One region of the Pseudoalteromonas sp. NFXS39 genome, then DNA from elsewhere that is predicted to be linked to it. Evidence: predicted binding sites of a transcription regulator. Region 1 holds the regulator's gene; the other holds the start of a gene.

Region 1 (7,909 bases):
GCGCGATCACTACGCCAATCTTTGGCCATTTCTACGGCAGCCTTAGTCAGGTTACCTTGGTGCATTTCTAGTTTGCTTTCAAATCGTTCGAAAAGGGTGAAGGCATCAGCAGTACCGCCAGCGAAACCAGCGATTACTTTGCCATTATAAAGACGTCGAACTTTGCGGGCGTTGCCCTTCATTACGGTATTACCAAGTGAAACTTGGCCGTCGCCACCAATAACGACCTTGTCGTCGCGGCGTACACTTACAATAGTGGTCATGATTATTCCTCATCATCGAGCGGCGAAGCCGCTCGTAAAAAGCGATTGATGAGGTGTTTATATGGGTGAATGAACTAAAATCAAGTCCAAAGCCAAATTCCGCAGCCCATTATTTTGATGCGTTTAAGTTTATTCTTGTCACTTTCGGCTAAACGTTTGGTTTCGTAAGGGCCTAAGCGCACTTTATACCAAATACCATTACTGCCTTGTGTTTTCTTTACCTCGGCAACTAAGCCTGCAAAAGCGATTTTTGCTTTTAATGTTTGTGCTTGTGCCATGGTTCTAAAAGAGCCGCATTGCATTACATAAGGGCCTTTTTGTTCAATCTCTTTGACCTCGACTTGAACTTCATGCTCTTTAATCTCCTTAATGAACTCAGGCGTTTTAGGAGGCGGAATGATAGCTTCTTCTTTTTTAACTGGGTTTGCTTGCTGCTCTACTAACTCAGGATCGGCATTATGTTTGATATACCACAAGCCGTAACCAAACCCCCCTACTAAGATAAGCGCAATTAAAACAAGAAAAATTGGGAAGGGCTTTTTTGCCGGGGCTTGTTTTTTATTATTTCGATTTGCTGGTTTTTTATTTATGTAATCGTGTTGTGCCATGATTCTTAATTGGCCTTAAATCATATCTATAGGATCAACATCTAGGCTCCAACGCACCTTTTGCGCTAATTTACTGGTACTTATATAGTCAACCATCTGCGCTAAATATTGGTGTAAGTGAGAGCGTTCCTGCGCCTGAATATGTAATTGAAAGCGATATTTACCTGCTACACGTTCCAGTGGCGCAGGTATCGGACCAAGCAATTGTATACCAGATACGTTCTGGACAGGAACCAAATCAGTTAAAAAATCGACCACTTGATTAATGTTATGCCCTTCTGCACGAACCATGGCCATATTAGTGACAGGTGGAAGCTGCGCATCTTCTCGCTCTGTGAGTGCATAGCGGGCAAAATCTTGGTAACCATTATTTACTAGGTCTTGTAGTAGTGGATGCTCAGGAAAGTGAGTTTGCAGTAATACTTGCCCTGGCTCACCACTTCGCCCAGCACGGCCTGCCACTTGTGTAACTAGCTGTGCTAAATGCTCTGTCGCGCGAAAGTCACAGGAATATAAACCACTATCGACATCTAAGATTAAAACGAGACTCACATCGGCAAAGTGGTGGCCTTTTGCCAACATTTGCGTACCGACTAAGATACGAGCACCACCTTGATTAATATCATCAAGTGCTTTCTCTAAGCTGCCTTTACGACGGGTTGAGTCGCGGTCAATACGACTAATCGGAATATCAGCGAAGGTTTGTGTTAAAAACTCTTCAATTTGCTCAGTGCCTTTACCATTTGGAAAAATCTGCGTGCTGCCACAATCTGGACACTGATGGGGCACCTGATGTTGCTCACCACAGTGGTGACAAATCATTTGGCCAATGGCTTTATGAAAGGTTGCGCTAGTGCTACAACGTGAGCACTCACTTAGCCAACCACACTCATGACATATGAGGGTAGGTGAAAAACCTCGGCGGTTTAAAAACACCATCACTTGCTTGCCTCGCTCTAAATGTTGACGCATATAGGCAAGGCTGGCATGGGCAATACCAGCTTGTTCTGGTTGGCCTTTCATATCGATTAATTGGAACTGATTATCAGTGCTGGTTTGGGCGCGTTCAGTAAGACTCAATAACTGATATTTGTTATTAATTGCTTTGTGTAAGGTTTCAAGTGCCGGTGTGGCGCTACCTAAAACCAGTGGAATATTATGCTGGTATGCTCTATAAGCGGCTAAATCTCTGGCATGATAACGTAACGTGTCTTGCTGTTTAAACGAGCTGTCGTGCTCTTCATCAACAATGATCATCCCAAGCGATAAAAAGGGTAAGAAAATACTCGAACGTGTACCGATCACTATGGCACAACTGCCTTTTTCACAGAAACGCCAGGTTTGTAAGCGTTCATTGTCTGTTAGTGCTGAATGCCATAGCATAATTGGTGTATCAGGAAATCGGCGACGAAAACGGTTAACGGTTTGAGGTGTTAAGCCAATTTCGGGCACTAATACTAAGGCTTGTTGACCTTTTTTAAGTACTTCTTCTAGGCATTGCAAATACACTTCAGTTTTACCACTTCCGGTAACCCCTTCAAGTAAAAAGCTAGTAAAGCCGCAAGCTTGATTAATGCTGGTACAGGCAACGGCTTGCTCTTTATTAAGAATTGGTTTGTTTCCAACGGTCGGCACGCGTTGCTGCCATTGGTTATCATGTTCGATAAACTGAGTGATCAATTCTTTATCGAGTAGGCCGTCGATGGTTTTTTTTGTAAATCCGAGTGCTTTTAATTCAGTAACAGATGATTTGCCCGATTCGGCTAGCTGCTTTAATAAACTCAACTGGGTTTTTGCTTTTAGTGATGGAAGCTTTGCGCCTTTATCGGTCAGCTCAACCATATTAATACTGGTTTTATCTGGACATTCGCCTTGTCTTAAAGCAGCCGGAAGTGCCGTATGAATGGTTTCACCCAATGGGTAACAGTAGTAGCGGGCAGTAAATTTTAGCAAGGCTAGATGCTGCTCTGATAAAACTGGTGTGTCGTCTATTACATCAATTATAGCTTTAATTTTGTCTGCAGGAACTTCTGTTGATGTTTTTAGAGCGAGTACCACAGCGACCTTTTTTTGACTGCCAAATGGCACACGAACTCGCATACCTGGCTTTAAGTCAGGGCTATGCAGCAGCTGTTCAACTTTATAATCGAAGGTACGCTGTAAAGGGACTTTTATGGCAACTTCTACAAAGTGCATAACAACTCAACTGAAACAAAGATAGAAGGATAATGTACTAAAATTACTGTTAAAAACCTACCAACAAATACTGAACAACAGGCCACTTGATTATTTTTTTAGCGAAAGATGAATTTAAAGCTTGTCGCAAGGTCACTTGAGCTATAAAATACGCGGCCTATTAATTGTATTAACTGCGTATGGTGCCAGACTTCGGGTTTGGAGAGCGATACGGCCTTAACTAGAGGTTCCCTATGAAAGAAGGTATTCACCCTAAGTACGAAGCTATCACTGCAACTTGTTCATGTGGTAACAAATTCGAAACTAGCTCAACTCTTTGTAAAGACATCCACTTAGACGTATGTTCTGAGTGTCACCCGTTTTACACTGGTAAGCAAAAGATTCTAGACACTGGCGGCCGTGTTGATCGTTTCAACAAGCGCTTCGGTGCACTTAGCAGCAAGAAGTAATTTCTGCTGTTTAGTTAAAAGAAGCACCTTAGGGTGCTTTTTTTATACCTAAAATTCATTAAGTATACTTTGAACTCATCACTAACTTACCATCTTCACTTATTTCTTTTGCATAACTATTTCTGAGTGTTATGCCCACTATGTCGCTAATTGTGCAGACAAAGTGTAAACCCTTGGCTATATTCTTTTTTGTATAAATGCATACCAATCCGCAATAATACTTAATTAAGCGTATTGGTATCTAAAAGTTATTAAAAATAATAATTTTAAATAATTTCGTAATTAAATGCTGTGAACTTCGTTGAAATGGCGGTTTTAGGTTAATTTCGGCTATTTGCAGTGTTCGTGCATACAAAATACAAAAACACGTGCTTAAAAGGCCATAAATAGGTGAATTTTTATGTCTAATTAATCGCAACTATGCACAGAAATTGTGGGGAAATCCTTTAAAATTAAGCGATATAGCTTATAACAGGATAGACCTGATAATACTTGGAATTTTTATACATTACAGGTATCGTACTGATGCAAGCTCTCTCACTTTTTAACTTTTTGCAGGATACTATCGCGTTATGTCAGATTTTCGTGAACAAGCATTACATTACCACGCTCACCCCGTTCCAGGTAAAATTAGTGTTGAACTAACCAAGCCAGCCGAAACGGTTAACGATCTCGCTTTAGCTTATAGCCCAGGTGTGGCTGAACCGGTCCGCGAAATTGCTGCTGATCCAGCAAATGCCTATAAGTACACAGGTAAAGGTAACATGGTTGCGGTTATTTCAAACGGTACCGCAATTTTAGGTTTAGGTAACTTAGGTCCGCTTGCATCAAAACCTGTAATGGAAGGTAAAGCCTTACTATTCAAACGTTTTGCTGGCCTTGATTCAATTGATATTGAAGTAAAACACCGCACAACAGAAGATTTCATCAATACGGTTGCTAATATTGCTGATACCTTTGGTGGTATCAACTTAGAAGATATCAAAGCACCAGAATGTTTTGAAATCGAAAAAGCGCTTATTGAACGCTGTGATATTCCCGTTTTCCATGATGACCAGCATGGTACAGCTATTGTTACTGCCGCCGGTATGCTTAATGCCCTTGAAGTACAAGGTAAAGATATCGAAGATGCCATTATTGTATGTTTAGGTGCCGGTGCTGCCGCAGTTGCTTGTATGGAGCTTTTAATTAAATGTGGCGCACTACGTGAGCACATCTATATGCTTGACCGTAAAGGTGTGATCCATACTCGTCGTGATGACTTAAACGAGTATAAGCAACTATTCGCTAATAATACTGATAAGCGTACATTACAAGATGTTATTGCTGATGCTGATGTATTCGTTGGTGTATCAGGTCCTAACCTATTAACTGCAGATGATCTTAAGCTAATGGCTGATAAACCAGTCGTGTTTGCGTGTTCAAACCCAGATCCTGAGATTGCACCAGAAGTTGCGCACAGTGCACGTAACGATTTAATTATGGCTACGGGTCGTTCAGACTTCCCTAATCAAGTAAATAACGTGCTTTGCTTCCCGTTTATTTTCCGCGGTGCGCTTGATGTGCGTGCAACGGCAATTAATGATGAAATGAAAATTGCAGCAGTACACGCTATTCGTGGTATCGCTAAAGAGTCTGTACCAAATGAAGTACTGAAAGCGGCTGGTGTTGAGTCACTAGAGTTTGGTGCTGAGTACATCATTCCTAAGCCAATGGACCCGCGTTTATTACCTCGTATTGCACGTGCTGTTGCTGAAGCTGCAGTGGAGTCAGGTGTAGCGCAAATCGAGATGCCAGAAGATTACATGCGTTAAACTTAATTACTCAAATTGTATAACGCTAATAAAAAACTCAGCCTTGGCTGAGTTTTTTTATATCTGCGATTATCGGCGGTGATCCGATGGCCGAAATACTTATTCTGAATCAAGCACTGGGATATCTAACCCCATTTCTTGCATAATTCTTTTAACTTCTTCAGGTACCTTTTCAGGGTTGTCTTTACGAAGGTCGTCATCATTTGGTAATGGTTGACCTGTAAAAGCATGTAAGAAAGCTTCACACAATAACTCGCTGTTCGTCGCATGACGCAGGTTATTGATCTGGCGGCGTGTACGCTCGTCAGTTAATACTTTTAATACGTTAAGTGGGATTGATACGGTAATCTTTTTTACTTGTTCTGATTTTTTACCGTGTTCTGCATATGGGTGAATGTATTCACCGTTCCATTTAGCCATAAGTTGTTTCGTTGCCTCGGTTGTCAGTGATTTACGCCTTATTCACAGCGCAAGATGCGGAAATTCTATCTCTTTAAAAAAGATAGTCAAATACTAGTTATTTAGCCATCTAGTGGTGTAAATGTATAAACTTCTATGTGTGAGCAATAAATGCTTTGACTTCTCATATTTGATCATCTAACCTTTTAGACGTCTAAACATCCAATTCAGGAATAGGTGATGAAATGAGCGATAAAAATAAAGCGACGATTACTGTTCGTCACGGCATCGAAGCCGATAAACATCATGGCGCGGTTGTACCGCCCATTTACTTATCAACCACCTATTCATTTGCTGATTTTGATACTAAGCGCCAGTATGACTATGGCCGCAGCGGTAACCCGAATCGCGATATCTTAGCTGAAACCTTAGCTGAACTTGAAGGTGGCGCTAGAGGTATTATTACTGCAACAGGTATGTCAGCAGTGCATTTAGCGACTCAGCTATTAAACAGTGACGACACCTTAGTGATCCCACATGACTGCTATGGTGGTAGTTATCGTTTATTCACTTCGCTTGAAAAGCGTGGCCTGTTAAAACTAAAAGTTTTGGATTTAACGAAATCTGAAAATCTCCAAGAAATTTTATCGATTAAACCTAAGTTGATTTGGATAGAAACGCCAAGTAATCCAATCTTGCGTTTAACAGATATTAAAGCAATCACTAGTATTGCTAAGCAGTGTGATGCTTTAGTTGCGGCTGATAACACCTTCTTATCACCTGCGCTGCAAAACCCAATTGAGTTTGGTGTTGATATTGTTGTTCACTCAACTACTAAATATATTAATGGTCACTCTGATGTGGTTGGCGGTGCGGTGATTGCTGCTACGCAAGAGCTAGGTGATGAGCTTGCTTGGTGGGCAAATAATATCGGTATTACTGGTGCACCATTTGACAGTTACTTAACGCTTCGTGGTTTACGTACTTTAAATGTGCGTTTAAAGCAGCATCAAGAAAATGCTTTTGCGATTGCGGAGTATTTAGAAAACTCTCCTTTTGTAAGCCAAGTTTATTATCCAGGCCTTGCTTCTCACCCACAACATGAGCTTGCTAAAGCACAGCAACGTGGTTTTGGTGGCATGGTGAGCTTTGATATTAAAGGCGACATTAACGATGCTGCAGCGTTTTTAACCAGTCTTAAAGACTTTAGCCTTGCAGAGTCGTTAGGTGGGGTAGAAAGCTTGATTTGTCACCCTGCAACAATGACCCACGCAGGCATGGAGCCTAAAGCGCGCCTTGAAGCCGGTGTGGGCGATACTTTGATCCGTATTTCTGTAGGCATTGAAGATGTAAAAGATCTTATCGCAGATTTAGACCGTGTTTTCAATTTAGTAAAACCAGGTCAAGGCCAGCAAGCTGCTAAAGCTGAAGTAAAACAAACACAGCAAGATACACAACAAAACGCGTCATTTAAGTTAACGCCTGCGCATACGGCATTGTGGTAGAAGAGATGGTAAATATTGTTCATAAATTTGGTGGCTCAAGCTTAAGCTCTGCAGATCGTTATCATGCGGTAGCTAACATCGTTCTAGCGAATACAGAGCAGGGTGACTGTGTGTTTGTGTCGGCATCAGGTAAAACAACCGATACTCTAGTAAAACTTTGGCAAAGTTACCAGCAGCAAGATAGGCAAGCTGTTAGCGATATTTTATTGCTTATTGATAACAATCAACGAGCCTTAATTGAGCAATTACTTACAGGCCAGAATAAACAACAGGCGTTGGCGCAGCTAAATGATGAGCTTGCGGTTTTAAATGAATTAATTAGTCAACAGCAGTTACTTGAGGCGCCTTTACTTGCCCATGGTGAAGTGTGGTCGGCGCGCTTGTTGGCCGCTTACCTAAATCAGCTCGGTGTCGCTGCGCAAGATGTTGATGCAAGGCAGTTATTTACTTTAAATGACGGGCAACTATTACATCAAAAAAATCAGCAGCAATGCACAAGTATAATTAGTAAGTCACACATAAACGTAGTAACGGGCTTTATAGCTGTGGATTGCCAAGGCAATACGGTTACATTAGGGCGCAACGGCAGTGATTACAGTGCGACGTTACTGGCCAGTTATACTTTTGCGAAACAAGTGTCTATATGGACCGATACACAAGGAGTGTTTAGTACAG
Region 2 (7,909 bases), on a different contig from region 1:
ATTTTCGGTTACGAATTTTGCTTCTACCCAGCCTTCACGATCTTTATCATCACGAATTTTAAAGTAACCATTATCTTCATCCGATAACAACATAACTTGTGTACCTGCATCGACTGAGCCCAGTATACGGTAGTTTTTGCTTGGACCAGAGTGCATAAAGGTGTACAGATTATCGACTATATAGGCGGTGTTTTGGCTGTCGCTGCTTGGCGCTTCTTCTGCGTAACTAATAAAAGAGGTGGCCGCAAGGAGCAACCCAAAAATACACTGTTTTAACATCAATCTACCTTGTTAATGTGATCTTGCCTAGAAGTGGCTAAATTTATAATTTCTTTAAGTATAGAGATAGTAGGGATTTCAACTATCAATAGCAAGGCTGATATTGTAATCCGTGATTAGACTTGGTCGCAAAAATCAGGAAAAAATTTGCATTAAGTAGCTGCTTTGTTTATTTTGAGCACTTATTTATTTTAAATGTACTCCGCAAAACGAATGGATACTGAGATAGAACTGAAGTTTTTGGTGTCAGATGCCGTTGTTCCACTGATCCCCGCATTAATTACCCAATTTGCAAAAACCGTTACTAATAAACCGTCGCGAAGCTTACAAAATGCTTATTACGATACGCCAAGCCGAGAATTACGTGCTTTAGATATTGGCCTACGAACTCGTTGTTGCGATAGTGATTGTGAGCAAACCATCAAACTTGCCGGCGAAGTGGTTGGTGGTCTTCATCAGCGCCCTGAATACAACTTACCACTCACAGGTAATCGCCCTGATTTACTTGCTTTTGATGCCGCTATTTGGCCGCATGGAATGCAAGTATCTGCCATTGCTGAGAATCTATACCCAATTTTTAGTACAAATTTCATTCGCCGTACATGGTTACTCGAAACCGAAAATGGTGCAAAAATTGAAGTGGTGTTAGATAAAGGTGAAGTTGCTGCATCGGGTCAGGTTGAGCCAATTTCTGAACTTGAAATCGAACTTATCGAAGGTAGCCGCAATGAACTGTTTGCATTAGCGGATAAATTAGTTAGTGAGAGTCATGTTCGCTTAGGTCTTTATTCTAAAGCTGCACGTGGTTATGGGCTTGCCGATGACAAGCCATTAAAAGCAAGTAAATCAATCGGCTTTGTGCCGTTAAAACGTGATGCTACGCAAGAGCAAGCATTAATCGAAAGTATCAACTACGCGATTCGTTTTGTACAAAAACATGAAGCGTGTTACTTCATTAAACCGAGTTTAAAAACGCTTAAGCGTGTGACCGACGGTATTCGTTTAATTCGTCATACATTTTGGCTTTTTGACGACATTGTTAGCAAAGACGACACTGAATCATTGCGCACTGAGTTAAAGTGGTTATTAAGTGAATTAGCTTGGGTTGAAAATGCAATTCAGCTAAAAACGTACACTTCAAAGCGCCATGCATACTACAAAAAAATCAACAGTGCGCCAGAGCTCACACAGGTTATTAATGACTTAAAAGAACTACAGCCAAGTATTGACGATATTGAAACACTATTCCATAGCACCCGTTACAACCGCTTGCTATTACAGCTAACGACGTGGTTAATTGAAAAGCAATGGCGCAAATCATGGGGGCAAGCTGAGTTTCAGGCTGCGGAAAAACCGGTTGCCGATATTGCTAAGCGTTTATTTGCTAAAGATTGGCACGACATGCACGAGCTCATTCCTGAGCAACAAGTGTTTACAGATAAAGATTATTTGGCACTGCGCACGCGTCTTGAAAACTCATTACTTAGCGGCAACTGCTTAGGGGCTTTGTTCGATAGAGAAGATCGAAATGAGTTTCGTATGCCGTGGGTCGATATCTCGCATGGTATTTATGAGTTAAGTACCCTTGAGTACTTAAAGCAATTATGTGCAGGACAAGACGACTTAGAGCTGACAAAAATTCAATCATGGCTTGATCAAAAGTCTGAATTTTTAGTGAGTGCAATGGAGCAAAGTCGCCACGCTTCATTTAATACAGACCCTTACTGGCTGTAAATCAATGCGCTTTGGCCTATGGATTGGGTTAGCATGGTTGAGTTTATCGGCATTTGCTAATCCTATCGAATGGAAAACTTACAAACAGCAAGACGATATTAAAGTTAGCTATAAAAAACACGACACTGGCATTGTAGAAATTAATGCCTCTGTGCTGGTTAAAAATGCCAAAGCAAGTGACTTTATGGCGTTGTTAAGTGATACCGACAATGCACCAAATTGGCTTGAAAATGTAAAAAGCGTGACCTTAATGGAGCGCTTAAGCCCCTCGGAAACGCTTGTTTACACCCATTTTAATTCGCCTTGGCCGGTGTCAGACCGAGATTTAGTGAGTTACTCTTGTTATCATGCTTTGGATGAACACAAAACAGAGTTACAAATCAAAAGCCAACCGTATGCAAAAGCCGAAGTTGCAGGCATTGTGCGTATTAAAGACCTTACCGCTTATTGGCGTTTAGAAGAGCAACAAAGCAATTTGTTGGTACGCCATCAAGCCTATGCAGATCCAAGTGGCTCAATTCCCCGCTGGTTAAGTAATAAAGTGTCGTTAAAAAGCGTCTATAAAACTCTAGAAGCACTCCGAGAACAATTAGCTAATAATCAATTTTCTCGTATCAAATCACCCAGCCGTATCGGTTCATGCCCTCATTTTGAGTAGTAATACAAAAATATTACATATAATTACAAAAGATTGATTGAAATTGTTCCTTTTTTAAATACACTCTGTTTCGTTTTTATTACAGGGATATTGTATTTATGGAACTTAAGCCGTTTGCTACAAGTAGGTGGTATGCCTTTGTTGAGGAAAATACTCGGTTGGCAATGTTATGGCTAGCTGGTGTCACTTTATTTATGGCATTTAGAGTGTTTTTCTTATTCTATTTTTATGACCATCTTAGTAGTCCTTTAACACTCGATACATTTGCAACGACATTAAAAGCAGGCTTTGCCTTTGATTCTGCTGCTGCTGGTGTTTGCTTAACAATTCCATTTATTTTTAACTGTTTCTTACAACCAATTCGAAAATCGCATTGGGTTGCTAGTGTTCGTCATTACAGTGCTCAGATATATCTTAGTTTAAGCGTGTTACTATGTGTTGTTAGTGTGACCTACATAGCTGAGTATGGTAGTCAGTTTAATTACTTCATGTTTGAAGGGCTGCATGACGATCAGGCCGCAATTCTCAAGACAGTCGCTATGCAATATAAACCATGGGGTAGTGTCATTACATTATGTGTTTTATTGTATTTTTCATTTAACATTTGCAATTGGATTAATCGGCATCAGCTTCATGTACTGAGTAATTTGTTTACGGATTGTAAAGTCAAGCGCACAGTGCTTGTTATAATCATGGTTGTTTTAACAATTTGTGCTGTAAGAGGGTCTTTTGAATCTCGCCCTGCAATGCGCAAATGGTCTGCAGTGACACCAGATCCTTTCGCCAATAACTTAGTCATAAATCCGTTGAGAAGCTTTATATACGCAATCAGAGATTATAATGAACTTCAGAGTCATGGTGCTAACTCCAAGAATCCTTATTTAGCTAATGATCAATCTATTAGCGAACCGCTAATTAATTTAAAGCATACTACAACTGGCGTACTTACTACGCAGCCATCGAGAATATTTCTTATCATAATGGAAAGTTATGATTCGTGGCCATTGCAAGAAAAGTATTTTGGGCTAGGTCTTACAACACAGTTACAAAAACTGGCTGAAAAAGGTTTGTATTTCCCAGATGCATTGCCTGCAGCGAGTAGCACAATGAACTCGCTTTCAAGCATCTTATCCGGCATTCCTTATGCAGGCGTTAATATGAGCAAGATTGGCCCACAAAAACCAGCTAGTCCAATGTCGTTATTCGAGCAATTGGAACAGCAAGGCTATCGCAGCCAGTTTTTTTATGGGGGGTTATTGTCTTGGCAGAATATTGGGACATACGCAAAATCACAAGGTGTTGATAGATTATATTCAGCAGCAGACATGGGAGGTAAAGGTTCAGCAGGTGTGTGGGGTATAGATGATCAACAACTATTCGAACTGGTTGCTAATAAAGCGAAAGAAAATACCTTTAATGTTGTAATGACAACCAGTTATCACGGACCTTTTAATTTAAATTTAAAACAGTATGGCTACCCCTTGGAGTCTATTGATGATTACCCTTCAGCATTACGAGAGTTAAACTCAGAACTTTTGTCGCCCTATACACTTGGCCACCTTTGGTATGCGGACCATATGCTTGGAGAGTTTGTTGATAAGATGGAGTCGCAATACCCAGATGCACTTTTTGTTATTACTGGCGATCATTACAGCCGTCGTTACATTCATGACCAGCCTAATTTATATGAACTCACTCATGTACCCATTGTTTTTTATGGTCAAGCTATACAGCAACTAAAGGCAGAACCGCAGCTGGCCAGCCATATGGATATTGCTCCTACAATTTTGAATTTGGTGGCAAAGCCAAATAGTGCATTCTATAGCGTTGGTAAATCACTATTATCACCAACAACAGACCGGACAATTTTTGGCTTTCAGACAGCTCGCAAAGGACAACAATTATGGCGAGGTGACTTTTCGGGGATTTATGAATATCATTTGATCAACGAAAAGCAGCGATATGATGTGCGTTACAACAAACAAAGCACACCTTTTGCAAAAATAGATAACGCAACATTCAACGCATATAACCAATATATGGGCATAGCGTGGCACTTGTTGCTAAAAGGCGAGCAGTAGGAAAAGCATGAAAGAACCAAAAATTCCCTTGGTTAATAAGCCAAATGGTATTGGTATTGGACGCATTTTTAAAGCAACTAAATGTTCAGTTAAAGGATTTAAAGCGGCATTTAAAGAAGAGTCCGCATTTCGCTCTGAAATCTACCTAGGGGTGTGTTTATTACCTTTATCAGTCGTGCTTGCACAGTCGTTGAATCATTGGTTAGTGCTGTTTATTCCTTACTTATTACTATTAATCGTCGAGTTACTTAACTCGTCAATAGAAGCACTGACTGACCGAGTAGGGATTGAGTATCATGTATTATCAGGGCGTGCTAAAGATATGGCTTCAGCGGCAGTGACATTGGCGTTGCTAATTCTAGCCTTAGTCTGGGGTGTGGCAGTTTACGAAAAAATTATAAGTTATCTTTAAATCAGATAAGCCAGAAATAAAAAAAAGCGCCGAAGCGCTTTTTTATTTTATCTAACCTATTACAGACCAGCTGCTGCGCGAAGTGCGTCTGCTTTGTCTGTGCGCTCCCAAGGGAACTCTTCACGACCGAAGTGACCGTAAGCCGCAGTCGGTTGATAGATAGGACGCTCAAGATCAAGCATATGGATTAAGCCGTAAGGGCGAAGATCGAAGTGCTCACGTACTAATTCGATTAGACGCGCTTCTTCTAATTTACCTGTACCAAATGTCTCGATACTGATTGATGTTGGCTCTGCAACACCGATAGCGTAAGAAACTTGTAGCTCACATTTATCAGCAAGGCCAGCAGCAACCACGTTTTTAGCAACGTAACGTGCAGCGTATGCAGCGCTGCGGTCAACTTTTGATGGATCTTTACCAGAGAATGCACCACCACCGTGACGAGCCATACCACCGTATGTATCAACGATGATTTTACGACCTGTAAGACCACAGTCACCCATTGGGCCACCGATTACGAAACGGCCAGTTGGGTTGATGAAGAACTTAGTTGCGCTTGAGATAAGCTCAGCAGGAAGAACCGGTTTAATGATAGTTTCCATTACCGCTTCAACTAAGTCGTTTTGTGAGATTGAATCACAGTGTTGAGTTGAAAGAACAACTGCATCAATGCCAACAGGCTTGCCATTTTCGTATGCAAACGTTACTTGAGATTTTGCATCTGGGCGTAACCAGTTAAGCTCACCGCTTTTACGAACTTCAGCTTGACGCTGAACTAGACGGTGTGAATAAGTGATTGGTGCAGGCATTAAAACGTCAGTTTCGTTACATGCATAACCGAACATTAGACCTTGGTCACCAGCACCTTGCTCTTCAGGACGAGCACGGTCAACACCTTGGTTGATGTCTGGAGATTGCTTACCGATAGTGTTTAGGATTGCACAAGAGTCAGCATCGAAACCCATGTCAGAGTGCGTGTAACCGATTTCACGTACTGTTTTACGTGTGATTTCTTCGATATCAACCCAAGCGCTAGTTGTGATTTCACCACCAACCATCACCATACCAGTTTTAACGTAAGTCTCACATGCAACACGGGCATGAGAATCTTGCTCTAAGATAGCATCTAGAACCGCGTCAGAGATTTGGTCCGCGATTTTATCCGGATGACCTTCAGAAACAGATTCAGAAGTAAATAAATGTTTTGCCATTGTATTTCTGCTCACAAATATTGCGCTTCACAAACGTCGGTAATAGCGCTAAAAAATTAAGGGGCGTATTTTATCTAAAACAAATATGTTTGCATAGTAATTTTACGCCTAGACGTCCATTTAAAATTACTAATAACGTATTGTTCTTAATAAACGCCCATAATTGGTGCATTTAATGCGGATTTTTAATTGCACTGTACCCTTACAATAAGTAAGAATGGGGCTTCATAAACAACCAGCGCAAATACATAAAGGTAGGAGAATTCATGCCATCACGCAAAGAACTTGCAAATGCTATTCGCGTCTTATCAATGGACGCAGTACAACAGGCCAAATCTGGCCACCCTGGCGCCCCTATGGGCATGGCAGATATCGCGGAAGTACTATGGCGCGATTATCTAAAGCACAACCCTACGAATCCAGAGTGGGCAGACCGCGATCGATTTATTCTTTCGAATGGTCACGGTTCAATGCTGATCTATTCTCTACTGCACTTAAGTGGCTATGACTTACCACTAGAAGAAATTAAAAACTTCCGTCAAATGCACTCAAAAACACCAGGTCACCCAGAGTATGGTTACGCTCCTGGTATTGAGACTACTACGGGCCCATTAGGTCAAGGGATCACAAATGCAGTGGGCATGGCAATCGCCGAAAAAGCGCTAGCTGCACAGTTTAACCGTGAAGGCCACGATATTGTTGATCACTTCACGTACGCATTCATGGGCGATGGCTGCTTAATGGAAGGTATTTCTCACGAAGCCTGTTCATTGGCGGGTACATTAGGCCTAGGTAAACTAGTTGCGTTTTGGGATGACAATGGCATCTCAATTGATGGTGAAGTAGAAGGTTGGTTCAGCGATGACACACCAGCACGCTTCAAAGCATACGGCTGGCACGTAGTAAGCGATGTAGATGGTCATAACCCAGATGCAATTCGCGCCGCAATCGAAGAAGCTCGCAGCATTACTGATAAGCCATCACTCATTTGTTGTAAAACAGTGATTGGTTACGGTTCACCTAACAAATCAGGTAGCCATGACTGTCACGGTGCACCTCTAGGCGAAGACGAAATTAAAGCATCTCGTGAGTTCCTAGGTTGGACTGGCGATGCATTTGAGATCCCTGCTGATATCTACAGCGAGTGGGATGGCAAAGAAAAAGGTAAGCAACTAGAAGCAAGCTGGGACGAAAAATTTGCCGCTTACGCAAGCGCATACCCTGAACTTGCTGCTGAGTTTAAACGCCGTACAAATGGTGAGTTACCAGCTGATTGGGCTGAAAAGTCACAAGCTTACATCGAAGAGTTACAAGCAAACCCAGCAAACCCAGCAACTCGTAAAGCATCACAAAATGCATTAAACGCGTTTGGTCCATTATTACCAGAATTCATGGGGGGCTCTGCTGACCTTGCTGGTTCAAACTTAACACTTTGGGATGGTTCAAAAGGCTTAGAAGCAAACGATGCAAGCGGTAACTATATTTTCTACGGTGTACGTGAATTTGGTATGTCAGCGATTATGAATGGTATTGC

Evidence for each region. The regulator MetJ, encoded in region 1, represses methionine synthesis genes. The targets are predictions, from matches to a motif close to TAGACGTCTAGACGTCTA.
Region 2: metK (methionine adenosyltransferase) is a predicted target of MetJ. The motif match lies at 6,477-6,494, and genes of this name have one in related genera.

Annotation. Positions count from the first base shown of each region.
Region 1 is NZ_JAGDEC010000007.1:108,278-116,186, reverse strand. It holds gene hslV (ATP-dependent protease subunit HslV) at 1-263, opposite strand, end outside; gene J3455_RS14230 (SPOR domain-containing protein) at 344-871, opposite strand; gene priA (primosomal protein N') at 887-3,067, opposite strand; gene rpmE (50S ribosomal protein L31) at 3,301-3,516, shown strand; gene J3455_RS14215 (malic enzyme-like NAD(P)-binding protein) at 4,089-5,330, shown strand; gene metJ (met regulon transcriptional regulator MetJ) at 5,430-5,750, opposite strand; gene metB (cystathionine gamma-synthase) at 5,975-7,234, shown strand; gene metL (bifunctional aspartate kinase/homoserine dehydrogenase II) at 7,240-7,909, shown strand, end outside.
Region 2 is NZ_JAGDEC010000003.1:498,103-506,011, forward strand. It holds gene J3455_RS08415 (TIGR04211 family SH3 domain-containing protein) at 1-279, opposite strand, end outside; gene J3455_RS08420 (CYTH and CHAD domain-containing protein) at 493-2,013, shown strand; gene J3455_RS08425 (START domain-containing protein) at 2,018-2,671, shown strand; gene J3455_RS08430 (LTA synthase family protein) at 2,770-4,752, shown strand; gene J3455_RS08435 (diacylglycerol kinase) at 4,760-5,164, shown strand; gene metK (methionine adenosyltransferase) at 5,224-6,375, opposite strand; gene tkt (transketolase) at 6,642-7,909, shown strand, end outside.